3 regions of the Bacillus sp. FJAT-53060 genome follow, and region 3 is predicted to be linked to each of the others. Evidence: predicted binding sites of a transcription regulator. Region 3 holds the regulator's gene; each other region holds the start of a gene.
The links. Region 3 encodes Rex, which represses fermentation and respiration genes when NADH is low (regulators of the CRP and FNR family bind a similar motif). Its sites were predicted from a motif close to TTGTGAAATATTTCACAA; they were not measured.
Positions count from the first base shown of each region.

Region 1: WAX46_RS04975 (cytochrome ubiquinol oxidase subunit I) is a predicted target of Rex. The motif match lies at 2,713-2,730, and genes of this name have one in related genera.
Region 2: WAX46_RS13450 (L-lactate dehydrogenase) is a predicted target of Rex. The motif match lies at 1,613-1,630, and genes of this name have one in related genera.

Region 1 is NZ_JBAWSW010000008.1:13,822-18,007, reverse strand. Features, by position in the region: gene ribD (bifunctional diaminohydroxyphosphoribosylaminopyrimidine deaminase/5-amino-6-(5-phosphoribosylamino)uracil reductase RibD) at 1-578, opposite strand, end outside; gene WAX46_RS04985 (GTP cyclohydrolase II) at 565-1,326, opposite strand; gene WAX46_RS04980 (hypothetical protein) at 1,605-1,820, opposite strand; gene WAX46_RS04975 (cytochrome ubiquinol oxidase subunit I) at 2,809-4,186, shown strand, end outside.
Region 2 is NZ_JBAWSW010000043.1:13,534-17,719, reverse strand. Features, by position in the region: gene WAX46_RS13455 (L-lactate permease) at 1-586, opposite strand, end outside; gene WAX46_RS13450 (L-lactate dehydrogenase) at 629-1,576, opposite strand; partial or broken gene WAX46_RS13445 (YfcC family protein) at 1,784-1,927, opposite strand; gene WAX46_RS13440 (hypothetical protein) at 2,027-2,221, opposite strand; gene WAX46_RS13435 (glycine betaine ABC transporter substrate-binding protein) at 2,722-3,606, opposite strand; gene opuAB (glycine/proline betaine ABC transporter permease subunit OpuAB) at 3,606-4,186, opposite strand, start outside.
Region 3 is NZ_JBAWSW010000049.1:4,858-9,043, reverse strand. Features, by position in the region: gene WAX46_RS13975 (NUDIX domain-containing protein) at 1-40, shown strand, start outside; gene tatC (twin-arginine translocase subunit TatC) at 238-987, opposite strand; gene WAX46_RS13965 (twin-arginine translocase TatA/TatE family subunit) at 1,003-1,182, opposite strand; gene WAX46_RS13960 (redox-sensing transcriptional repressor Rex) at 1,208-1,861, opposite strand; gene moaC (cyclic pyranopterin monophosphate synthase MoaC) at 1,877-2,368, opposite strand; gene WAX46_RS13950 (ABC-F family ATP-binding cassette domain-containing protein) at 2,507-4,186, shown strand, end outside.

The sequences.
Region 1 (4,186 bases), on a different contig from region 3:
ACCAAAATGGCATCATTGATACTGCGGATGTGGTAAGCGTCATAACGAGAAGTCTGTGAGGTAACCCACTTGCTGTCAGACGTAGCAGAAGCAATTTTCCCATCTAAGGTGATGCCCGCTTTGAGCGTCACGAACGGCGTTTTTTTCGTAATAAAGTGATTAAACACTTCATTCATGAGGATGGATTCCTGTTCCAATACGCCCGTGATCACTTGGATACCTGCGTCTTGTAAAATGGTAATCCCGCGGCCAGCGACAAGTGGGTTCGGATCAAGTGCAGCTACGACAACCGTCTCTAGGCCGGCTTTCACCAGTGCTTCAGCGCATGGGCCTGTGCGGCCATGGTGGGAACAAGGTTCTAGGGTCACATAGATCGTGGCTCCTTTTGCCTTGTCTCCAGCCATTTTGAGGGCGTGAATTTCAGCATGTGGTTCGCCGGCCTTCATGTGAGCACCAACACCAACAATTTCATTCTCTCGCACAATGACAGCCCCGACGAGCGGGTTTGGAGATGTCTGACCTTTCATTGCCCGTGCATTTTCAAGGGCTAGCTTCATATATCGCTCATGATGTGGCAATCGTATGCACCTCTTGATCCGCCTTCATGTGACCAGAGCGGTTCATTTTTGTCTGCAAGTATTTTTCGTTGAACTCAGAGACATCACCCCAAAGCGAAATCCGTCCAGAAAGAGAAAGGCCTGCATGGCTGATGGCATCTGTCTTTTTCGGGTTATTGGTAATGAGTCTCACTGGCTTTGTACGCAGTGTTTGAAGAACGGCAATGGCTTCTTCATATTGACGCGTGTCATCTTCAAAGCCGAGTGCTTCATTTGCTTCCACTGTATCGTAGCCGTTCTCTTGGAGAATGTAGGCCATGGCTTTACTGAAAAGACCTATGCCTCGTCCTTCATGATTGGCTAAATAAAACAGGGCGCCTGCTCCATTATCTTCAATCATTCGCATGGACTGTTTCAATTGGAACCCGCAGTCGCAGCGTTTGCTTCCGAAAATATCGCCAGTGTGGCAAATAGAATGCATACGGATCAGTGCTTCATCAGCATGTTTGAAATCTCCGTAAACAAGAACACTTGATTGCTGGTGATCCGCAAGCTCACGGGAGGAGAGGCTTTCAATTAAGGCTTCATCTGATAACGGTTCTTTTCCATCGTCCTTTAACCATGAATACCAGTTGAACATTACGGTTCTACCGTCTAAACTGACTGGCAGTTTAATGGGGCCAGTGATATATATATATCCGTCTTCTTGCTGTACTCGTTTGATTTTATCTTTTAAAATAGCTGTTTTAACCTCTGTGTGTTTGTCCATATTTTGCACCTTCTTTTTTGTCTGTTTCTTCTGGGAAAACCAATGTATAGCTTCTAATTCCTGAAAAACGTCGATCAATGGCTCCTTTTCTCCCGCATTCCCATGCATTAAAGGCAAGGTGATGATGGTATACACCAGTAGCGATAAATAAACTCGCTGGGGAGCCATTCGGATATGAAAACCGAGCGTGTTCACATAAAGGGAATCAGCTGCTTCTTGAAGGAGATCTTCACCATCAAGCGGTGCATTTCCGCCACCTTTCAGTTCACCATGTTTACCTATCCAAACATCCTCAGGCGATCAGCATAAACTTCGACGCCAATGTCATCAGGATCACTTAAATAAATGGTTTCACTGAAAAAGTGATCGCATACTCCAATTAAAGGATAGCCTTTTTTGATCACCTGTGCCAGCCATTTGCCCAGGTTTTTTCTGGTAAGTAATAAATACAGCAAAATGATAAACCCTGGCTCATGATGAGGTTTCTCTTTCAATTGGGCATCTTCTTTTAACACAACCAAAGGTGACGGTGGATTCCATCTAACTAATATAGTAAAAGGCAAAGAACGCTCAAAGTTGGATACATGTCATTCTGTTACACCCAATCTTAGCTGCTTCATTGTATTCAAGCTCGTTCATCCCTTCGTTATATGCGTCGGCACGTTCAAATGTTTTTGATAACCTATCAAAATGTATACATTGTTACTTTTAGTAACTGAACGATATATTTGAACTTAGACGCTTTCCGGAATGTTTTGTCTATTGAATTGTAAAAAAACACATACCCAAAAATGGATCGGGATATATTATTTATTTTATTATATCTATTGAATGATTTAACAGTGCAATAATACCGGTTTGTACTCCCATTCTGTCATTAATCTTTTTAGCTAACTAAAACATCCATATTATTGAATGGCTAAACTTAACACCTTGTTTTTTCAGGAGATGATTTAATTATCGGAAGAAAGTTGATTGAATTAGTTGAAGAATTAGCAATAAAAGAAGGGACAAAGGAACTCGCATTAGATACAGCTAACAAAGCCCTCTCTTCAAAATGGAATGATTTTTCCCTTAACGAGGAAAATCGGATTTCCACCTACCATAAATTGTATTTTTTGGTTTGTGTTATTTGGTTGGGGGAACCCCAAACATAATCAAAGCGCTGAAACTAAGAGGCAGTGCTATTTTTTTGTGATTTTTTTCTTTCCGTCACATATTTTTGACAAAGTATTCAAACAACTGACACAACATCACCCAATTTTTAGGTAAAAACTACTTTATTTTTGAAGTGCATGGGTGTAAAGTACAGGTATAAATAACTAGCCGAATGAAAATCAAGGGTAAAAGTTCACCGAGTAAACCATTTTAAAAACGGACTTTTATTTGTGAATAATTGAACAATCAGTGGACTTTTTGTGAAATTCTGAGCATGAGGAATTCGAATCATTCGGCATGTGAAAGTAAGGGAGGATGTAGGCTGTGAGTGAGCTATTTTTAGCAAGATTTCAATTTGCCTCAACGACATTATTTCATTTTATTTTTGTTCCTATGTCTATAGGTTTGGTGTTTATCGTCGCATTGATGCAGACCCTTTATGTGGTGAAGAAAAAAGACATCTATAAAAAGATGGCGAAGTTTTGGGGTCATCTTTTCTTAATCAACTTTGCAGTAGGTGTGGTGACAGGGATTTTGCAGGAATTTCAGTTTGGGATGAACTGGTCTGACTATTCAAGGTTTGTTGGTGATGTCTTTGGTGCACCGCTTGCCATTGAGGCACTATTAGCCTTTTTCCTTGAATCTACATTTATTGGACTATGGATTTTCGGCTGGGATCGTCTACCGAAGAAAATCCACTTATTGTGTATTTGGCTAGTTTCCCTTGGTACAATCTTTTCGGCGTTTTGGATTTTACTCGCCAACTCATTTATGCAGGAGCCAGTCGGATTTGTCATTAAAAATGGCCGTGCAGAGATGAATGATTTTGGAGCTCTTGTGACGAATCCGCAGCTCTGGGTTGAGTTCCCGCACGTTCTGTTTGGTGCGCTGGCAACAGGTGCTTTCTTTATTGCAGGAGTTAGTGCCTATAAAATGATCAAAAAACAAGAAATCACCTTTTTTAAAAAATCATTCCAGATTGCCATGGTACTCGCGCTCATTTCGGGCTTGGGTGTGGCGTTCTCTGGACATGATCAAGCGAAGCACCTAATGAAATCACAGCCGATGAAGATGGCAGCAAGTGAAGCCCTTTGGCAGGATAGTGGAGATCCAGCCGCTTGGACACTTTTTGCCAACATTAACACAGATAAAAAAGAAAACTCTGGAGAAATCAATATTCCGTTTGCTTTAAGTTATTTGGCTTATCAGAAGTTCAGTGGAGATGTTCCAGGCATGCTAACACTTCAAAAAGAATATGAAGCGAAGTTTGGCCCAGGAGACTACATTCCTCCAGTAAAAACGACATTCTGGAGCTTTAGAATCATGGTTGGTGCAGGAATGCTCATGATTTTTGCTAGTATGATGGGCTTGTACTTGAGCTTTAGAAAGAAACTTGAATCAAACAAATGGTATTTACGCTTTATGGTTTGGATGATTGCGTTCCCGTTTATTGCGAACTCAGCCGGCTGGATCATGACTGAAATCGGGCGTCAGCCGTGGACCGTCTTTGGCATGATGACGACCGCTCAATCGATTTCACCGAACGTATCTTATGGCATGCTGTTATTCTCAGTCATTAGCTTTACGACCATTTATCTGATTCTTGTCATCGTGCTTGCCTACTTATTCATTCGAGAAATTAAAAAAGGGGCACATTCTGAAGAGGATACAGATCAAAAGGATGAAACGGACCTATCTACAG
Region 2 (4,186 bases), on a different contig from region 3:
TATACACAAGAGTTTGAGATAAAGCGAGCGGTGTGATATTACCCATTTGCGCCCCTGTAATGACTGGGATTCCCACTGCACCAAATGCGCCAGATGCAGCATTGGCAATTAAGCAGAGCATCGCAGCTTTGAGTGGTTTAAACCCAAGCTCTGTTAGTAAGGCAGCACTGATTGCAATCGGTACACCAAATCCAGCTGCGCCCTCTAAAAATGCGTTAAAACTAAAACCAATTAATAAGAGCTGAAGACGTTGATCTTGAGAGATCCCTGCAATACTAGAACGAATGACATCAAATTTTCCTGATTTCACAGCAATTTTATAGAGCCATACGGCCATGATGACGATATATCCAATCGGCCACAGCCCATTAGATATACCGAGCAGCACAGCAGATAATGCCTTTTCAATTGGCATATGAAAGAAGAAAACAGCTGTTACAAAACTGACGATTAAGGTAAAAAAAGCGGCTAAAACACCTTTTAACTTAAATACGGTTAATGCAAGTAGGAAAAATAAAATTGGAAGCATTGCCACCAATGCACTCACGAACTCATTACCAAACGGATCATAGATTTGCTGCCACATAACGATTCATCCTTTTCTGCTCAGATAGGTTGCCTTGATTGATTAAAAATGAGGAGCCAAGATCTCTTTTAACACTTTCACACTATGTTCGAATTTTTCTTTTTCTGTGTCATTTAGTGCAAGCTCCATCACGTTTGTTGCACCATTTCTGTTCACAAGGGCAGGTACACCAATGTAGACATCCTCTGCTCCGTACTCTCCATCTAAATACGTACTGACAGTCAAAATGCTGTTTTCATTATGCAAGATCGCTCTTGTGATGCGAGCTAAACTCATCGCTACGCCGTAGTATGTGGCCCCTTTTTTCTCAATAATTTGGTAAGCGGCGTGACGAACATTTTCCATTATCTCATCTAAGTCTTCTTGTTTGTATTGGTCATTTCTCTTCATTAATTCTGTGATCGGTACACTTCCGATATTCGCATGACTCCAAACAGCAAGCTCTGTATCCCCATGCTCTCCAATGATGTACGCATGCACGTTGTACGCCGCTGCTTCAAAGTACTCACTGAGCATATATCTAAATCTTGCGGTATCCAGAGTGGTACCACTACCAATCACTCTTTCTTTTGGAAGTCCACTGAATTTCCAAGTCGCATATGTCAAAATATCAACAGGGTTTGTGGCAATTAAGAAAATGCCATCGAATCCGCTTTTCATGACATTTTCTACAATGCCTTTAAATATATTTAAATTCTTCTCAACAAGGTCAAGTCTTGTTTCACCTGGCTTTTGGTTCGCTCCAGCACAGATACACACAATATCTGCATCCTGACAATCCTCATAATCTCCATACCATGTATTCACAGGATGCGGGGCAAAAACTTTCCCGTGGTTTAAATCCATCACGTCACCCATTGCTTTGTCCTGGTTCAAATCTATAACAACCAATTCATCTGTGATCGCTTGATTTATTAATGTAAAGGCATAACTACTGCCAACGAAACCTGCTCCAATAAGTGCTACTTTGTTTACTTTCTCATTTGTCATGTTTCCTCATCCTCCCGTAAAACTAAGTTGTTTTGTTTGTGAATATTTTCACATTTATATTGTGCAATACATCACAAACTTTTGCAAGGGGATTGCTCAAAAAAATATGTATCGAATTTGTGAACACTCTTATTATGGTTTCAAACCGCTGTCTCCATACATATTTTCACAAAGAAAGCTGCCCCACTCTCTAAGGTCCCCCGTTGATCATACCCCGATACAAATAAACACATGACCGATGACAAACCAAATGGGTGCAAAAACCTGATATTGGATTGACGAGTTGACAACCCCTTCTCCGAACATAACCACCTCTACAGCTACCTGTCTGGTGATTCCCATTAAATCCGCTGGTACATCACGCATCTCCACAAAGGATTTGACCATTTCAGTAAAAAGTTCTTCCTTTTCAAATGTAAACGTATGACCAATGGCTGGAACGATGACACCTCACTGCGGGTGTGCATTGATTATTTTTTCGATGACCGTTTCATAATGCCTCTTTCTCCCACTGTGACGAGAATACGTGCCTTCGCTTACTGAAATGTGTTTGGAGCTTGTAATGGAGATTTTTTCTTGGAACATCGTTTGAAGGGTTTCCTTCAGCAAATGTTTTGAATCAGTTGCATAGTGCTCCATCTGCATGGCTTGGTATTCCGAGCTTCTCGGCTTGAAGCTGAATAAACCAATCTTTCTTTAATAGCAGGTACGTAAGAGGCAGAGGCATCACAAGAGCGCTGTTGATGACGGCTATTTTCTATGATGTGGATAAAACATCAACGGCAATCTGCGCATCAAGTGAGAATCCTACGAGAATCACTGTACGGCTTTGCGCATGCTACCTAATCCATGAGATGTCCTCACGGGCGCTTTTTCTCATTGAAAATGGCTCTTCATTTGCTCTTGTCCCATGACCGATGAGATCAGGGATATAGCAATTGCAATCATACGTTTCCTTGAACATTTCGATCTGCTACTGCCACATCCAGCTACTCACTCCACCACCATCAGGAAGATCATGATTGTCTCTTCAACCATCGACAACTCGTCCATCATCCTTAGTATAAGAAAAAAGCAGCCGCTTTTGAGCAGACTGCTTTTTCTATATGCTCCCTTCTAATATAAGGGAAACACAACATATTTGGCTATTTTTTCAAATCCTCGATTGAATTGACGTTCTTCATATAGGTCGGAACCACAAGGCCAATTTTAACACCTTTCATACTTGTACCCACATCTTCATATTTGCCTTTAAATTTCTCTGCATATACTTTATGTGTTTGTGGTAACCATGCTGCAAGCGAAGCATCTCCGCTTCCATCAGCGATTGCTGTCCACATTGGCCCAGCTTCGACTTGAGTCAGCGTTACGTTATAACCTAAATCCTCTAACACTTTTCCTACAACATTTGTACTAGCGATTTCACTATCCCAAGCAACGTAGACAAGTTTAATTTTTTCACCATTCACCTTATCTACACCTTTTGTCCACTTACTTACTAAGTCCTCATGTTTCTTCACAAAGTCCGCCGCCGCATCCTTTGGCTTTTTCCCTTCTTGAATCGCAAGCATGACTTCTCCCATGTCATCTTCAGACCAATTAAACTGGCTAAGTAATTTATTTGCTTGTGGTTGATCTTTTGCAAAATCTTTTCTTGTAATTGTATGAATTTCTTCTGCTTCACCATAAACACCTTTAGGGTCTTTCAAATACTTCAAATCATACTTAGAGAACATCCAATGAGGATTCCATCCAGTAATGATGATTGGATCTTTTTTATCATAGGCCTTTTTTAAAGACGCAGTCATGGAAGAACTAGACCCTGAAGTCACTGACCACTTAGATAAATCGTAATCCTTTAAAGCATTATCTGTTGCTTCCATAATACCCGCACCTGGATCAATTCCAGTAATCTTATACTTCACCTGTTCTCCAACTGATGCGTCCTTATTACTCGCTGAACTACCACAAGCAGCTAATCCTAAAGTCAAAATCGCTGCCGCACTTACTCCTACAATTTTCTTAAACATTAAACATCCCCCCTAGTTTTTTTGGTCTTAATATTTTGTGTAATTCGGTCAAGAACAATAGCCAAAATAACGATGGCAATCCCTGCCTCTACACCAGTTCCTGTTTTTAATTGAGTAACAGCTCGATATACTTCTTCACCTAATCCAGGCGCACCAACCATTGATGCAATGACAACCATAGACAAGGCCAACATAATGCTTTGGTTGATCCCAGCTAGAATCGTTTTTGTGGCAAGTGGCAACTGCACTTTAATCAAACGTTGACTCGTTGTTGAACCAAATGCCTCAGTCGCTTCAATTAAAGTAGCTGGAACTTGTTGGATACCTAGTATCGTCATCCTAATCGTAGGAGGCATCGCAAAAATAACAGAAGCTACAACGCCAGGTACTACCCCAATATTAAAGAAGAAAATAGCAGGTAACAGATAAACGAAAGCAGGCATCGTCTGCATTAAGTCTAAAATAGGTGTCACAATCTGCCTAACCGTATTTTTCTGTGAAGCCCAAATGCCAATCGGAATACCGATAATAATCGAAATGATAACAGATGTTAAGACTAATGATAGCGTCTGTAACATAG
Region 3 (4,186 bases):
TCTTTACAGAGCAAGGCTAATTGATGCAGGCAGCTTTTAACAGGGGAATGTGAAAAAATTCAGGTGGAGGAATTTGACGTTGATGAAGCCGGAGAACGACGTGAGGAAAGCAGAGAAGTAGATGTACATGATTTCGTTCCGCAGGAGCCTGCATATTTCAAGCATCAATTTCTTCGATCCATCAATTCCTTTCACAATAAAAAGCATCGTGATCACATGTTGAATCACGATGCTTTTTTATGAGACATAATGACTGTCTTTCTCCTCTGTTTGCTGCATTTTGCGATAGGTCACTCTTGAAATGGCAATACTCACTTCATACAATACGAGCATTGGCAAAGTAACCATGAGGTGAGAAACAAGCTCTGGCGGTGTAATGAGTGCGGCAATGATAATGAGGACAAAATAGGCATACTTGCGTATTTTCGATAAAAACATCGGTGTGATAATGCCCAGTCTTGTGAGAAACATCAACACAACTGGCATCTGAAACAAAAAACCAAATGGAAGTGTTAACTGCATCAGAAATGTAAAATACTCATGAATTCCAATCACTTGCTCCACATGTAAATCATTCGACATTCGCATCATAAAATCGACGACAAACGGAAACAAAATAAAATAAGAGAAAGACACACCGCTCAAAAATAATAGCAGTGCAATTGGAATGTAAGCAAGTGTCACCTTTCTTTCTTTTTCATATAAACCAGGACTTATAAACGCCCAGAGCTGATATAAAATAACGGGACACGTCAAAACCAAAGCAATGACAAATGCGAACTGCATAAACACGTACAATGGATCCGTGAGCTTAAATGCATTCAATGTCAGTGTTGCCGCTTCATCAGTATTTTGCAAATACACAATGACCGGCTTAGCGAGAAAAAAACCTGCCACCATAAAGGTGACAAAAAACATTACAATAATCACTAAACGTTTTCGCAGTTCCACAATATGCTCCATAAGCGGCATATCTTTGACATTCATGAAGCTCATCCTATTCTACTGATCTTCTTTTTTCTTTTTTTCTTCCTGATCATCAGCTAAACCTTTTGTAGCATTTTTGAATTCACGTAATGTATCTCCTGCTGCTCTTCCTAATTGAGGAAGCTTTTTCGGCCCAAAAATAATGAGCGCGACAATCGCAATCAGAACCAAACTACCAGGACCGATCGGACCCATTTGCTCCACCCCCTTTACCCCTTTTTCAGTCCTCCTGTGTAACAGAGTAATGCTTTAAGAAATAAACAAGAGACTGAAGTTCAACCGCCAAATCTATATGATGAATTCGAATGTGTTCCGGCACATTCAATCGAGCCGGCGTAAAGTTAAGGATTCCTTTGATGCCAAGGGCAATCAAACGATCTGTAATGGACTGAGCTACTACGGCAGGTACTGTCAAAATCGCAACAGGAATATCCCCTACCTCTTGAACATGCTCTTCAAGCTTATCCAAATCATAGACAGGCACGCCGCCTATCTCACTTCCTATTTTACTCTCATTGACGTCAAAAGCCATTGAAATTTTTGTGTTATTATTTTTTATGAAATTATAGTGTAAAAAAGCAGTCCCTAAATTCCCGACACCGATGAGCATGACATTCGTCATTTCATCTTGGTCAAGGGTCTTTCTGAAGAAGGTCAACAAGTAATCGACATTATAGCCATACCCTTTTTTCCCAAGTGCGCCAAAGTACGAAAAATCTCGGCGAATGGTTGCAGAATCCACTTTGACTGCATCACTAAGCTCTGCGGATGACACCCTTTGTTTTCCTGATGCATGTAGATTTTTTAAAAAACGGTAGTAAAGCGGCAAACGTTTGGCTGTTGCTTGTGGAATTTTTGACTGGTCTATATTCATATAAGATCCTCCAACTTAAATATCAGATGCTCTGTGAAAATCACCGTTTTTCCCGCCTGTCTTTTCAACTAGATAGGTAGGACCGATGATCATGCCTTTATCGATCGCTTTGCACATGTCGTAAACGGTCAGTGCACATACTGAAGCAGAAGTGAGCGCTTCCATCTCCACACCCGTACTTCCTGTTGTTTTCACCTGTACTTGGATGTTTAGAATGTGCGCATTTCCATCTTCCTCCCAATCAAAGGAGATATCAACGTCTTTTAGTGCAAGCGGATGACACATTGGAATGATGTTGGATGTTTGCTTTGCTGCCATAATGCCAGCAACCTGTGCGACAGACAGCACATCCCCTTTTCCAATGTCACGATGTTGTATTTTCTGAAACACTTCTTTTATCATTCGAACGCTTGAAGCAGCAACGGCGGTTCTCACTGTAGACGATTTGTCACTAATGTCGACCATCTTCGCCCTTCCTTGTTCGTTAAAGTGGCTAAATTGACTCATCTTTTAACGCTCCCTCACTCAAATCATACACTATTTTTTCCTATCTGTCTTTCATTTGACTATGGCAATCGTATGTAGGATTTGCCGGTTTACTGCTGATAAGCTACACTTAACATATTATAGCAGAGGTGAAGTTACATGATGATTCTACAAGTGAATCAGCTGTCCAAATCGTTTGGCGCTGATACCGTTTTAACGAATATAAAATTGGAAGTCAAAGCAAAGGATCGTATTGCCATTGTCGGTCGTAACGGAGCAGGCAAATCCACACTTTTGAAAATCATTGCCGGTCAAATGACTTACGAACAAGGTGAGATCATCAAACCGAAAGGCCTATCGATCGGATATTTAGCACAGCATACCGATGTGACGTCTATACGTACGTTAAAAGACGAACTGCTATCGGTTTTTGATCATTTAAAAGAAATGGAACAAGAGATGAGATCCATTGAGGAAAAAATGGCTTCTTCCACAGGGTCAGAGCTAGATTCCCTAATGAAAACCTATGACAGGCTGCAGCAGGCTTTTAAAGATCAAGGCGGCTATCAATATGAAGCAGATGTGCGCTCCATTCTTCATGGGCTCGGCTTTAGTCATTTTGAAGATCACACAACCGTCCAATCCTTAAGCGGCGGCCAGAAAACCCGTCTAGCGCTTGGAAAGCTATTATTGATGAAACCAGAACTCTTAATTCTGGATGAGCCGACCAACCATCTAGATATTGATAGCTTATCATGGCTTGAGCAGTATTTGCAAAATTATACAGGAGCCATTCTCATCATTTCCCATGACCGATATTTCTTAGACAAAGTCGTGAACCATGTCTATGAAGTGTCAAGAACAGCGATGAAAAAGTTTGCAGGGAACTATAGTAAGTATCTTGAGCTAAAAGCTGAGCAGCTAGAGCGTGATATGAAGCTGTACGAAAAGCAGCAAGAAGAAATCTCAAAACTCCAGGATTTCGTGGATCGCAACCTAGCAAGAGCCTCGACTACAAAGCGGGCTCAAAGCAGACGGAAACAGCTAGAGCGAATGGATCTTTTAGATAAACCATTAGGAGATGAAAAATCAGCTAGCTTTCATTTTGATATTACAAGACAAAGCGGTAATGATGTGCTAAAGGTACATGATCTCGATATAAGTTATGATGAAAAAACGCCGCTCCTATCCTCTCTTTCTTTTCATATCAAACGTGGGGATAGCGTTGCACTCATCGGCCCTAACGGCATCGGGAAATCAACTCTTTTAAAAACTTTAATGAATACATTAAAGCCTGTAAAAGGCGACATCAGCTTTGGCTCTCATGTCACGATCGGCTACTATGACCAAGAACAAGCCAAATTGACATCCTCTAAGAAAGTATTAAATGAGCTTTGGGATGATTATCCACATATGAACGAAAAAGAAATCCGGACGTGTTTAGGGAATTTTCTTTTCTCCGGTGATGACGTCTTAAAGCCTGTTCATGCATTGAGTGGTGGAGAAAAAGCACGCCTTGCGCTGGCCAAGCTAATGCTGCAAAAAGCCAATTTCCTCATTCTCGATGAACCTACTAACCATCTTGACTTAGATAGTAAGGGAATTTTAGAGAATGCACTGATTGATTATCCAGGAACTATTTTATTTGTCTCGCATGACCGGTATTTTATCAACCGGCTGGCAACAAAAGTACTCGAATTATCTCCAACTGAAACAAAAGAGTATCTCGGTGACTACGACTACTACCTTCAAAAGAAAAACGAGCAATTAGAGCTTGAAGCGCTCCAAAATCATGAACCGCATAAAAAACATGCAGCAAAGCCAGTTGAAACAGCAAAG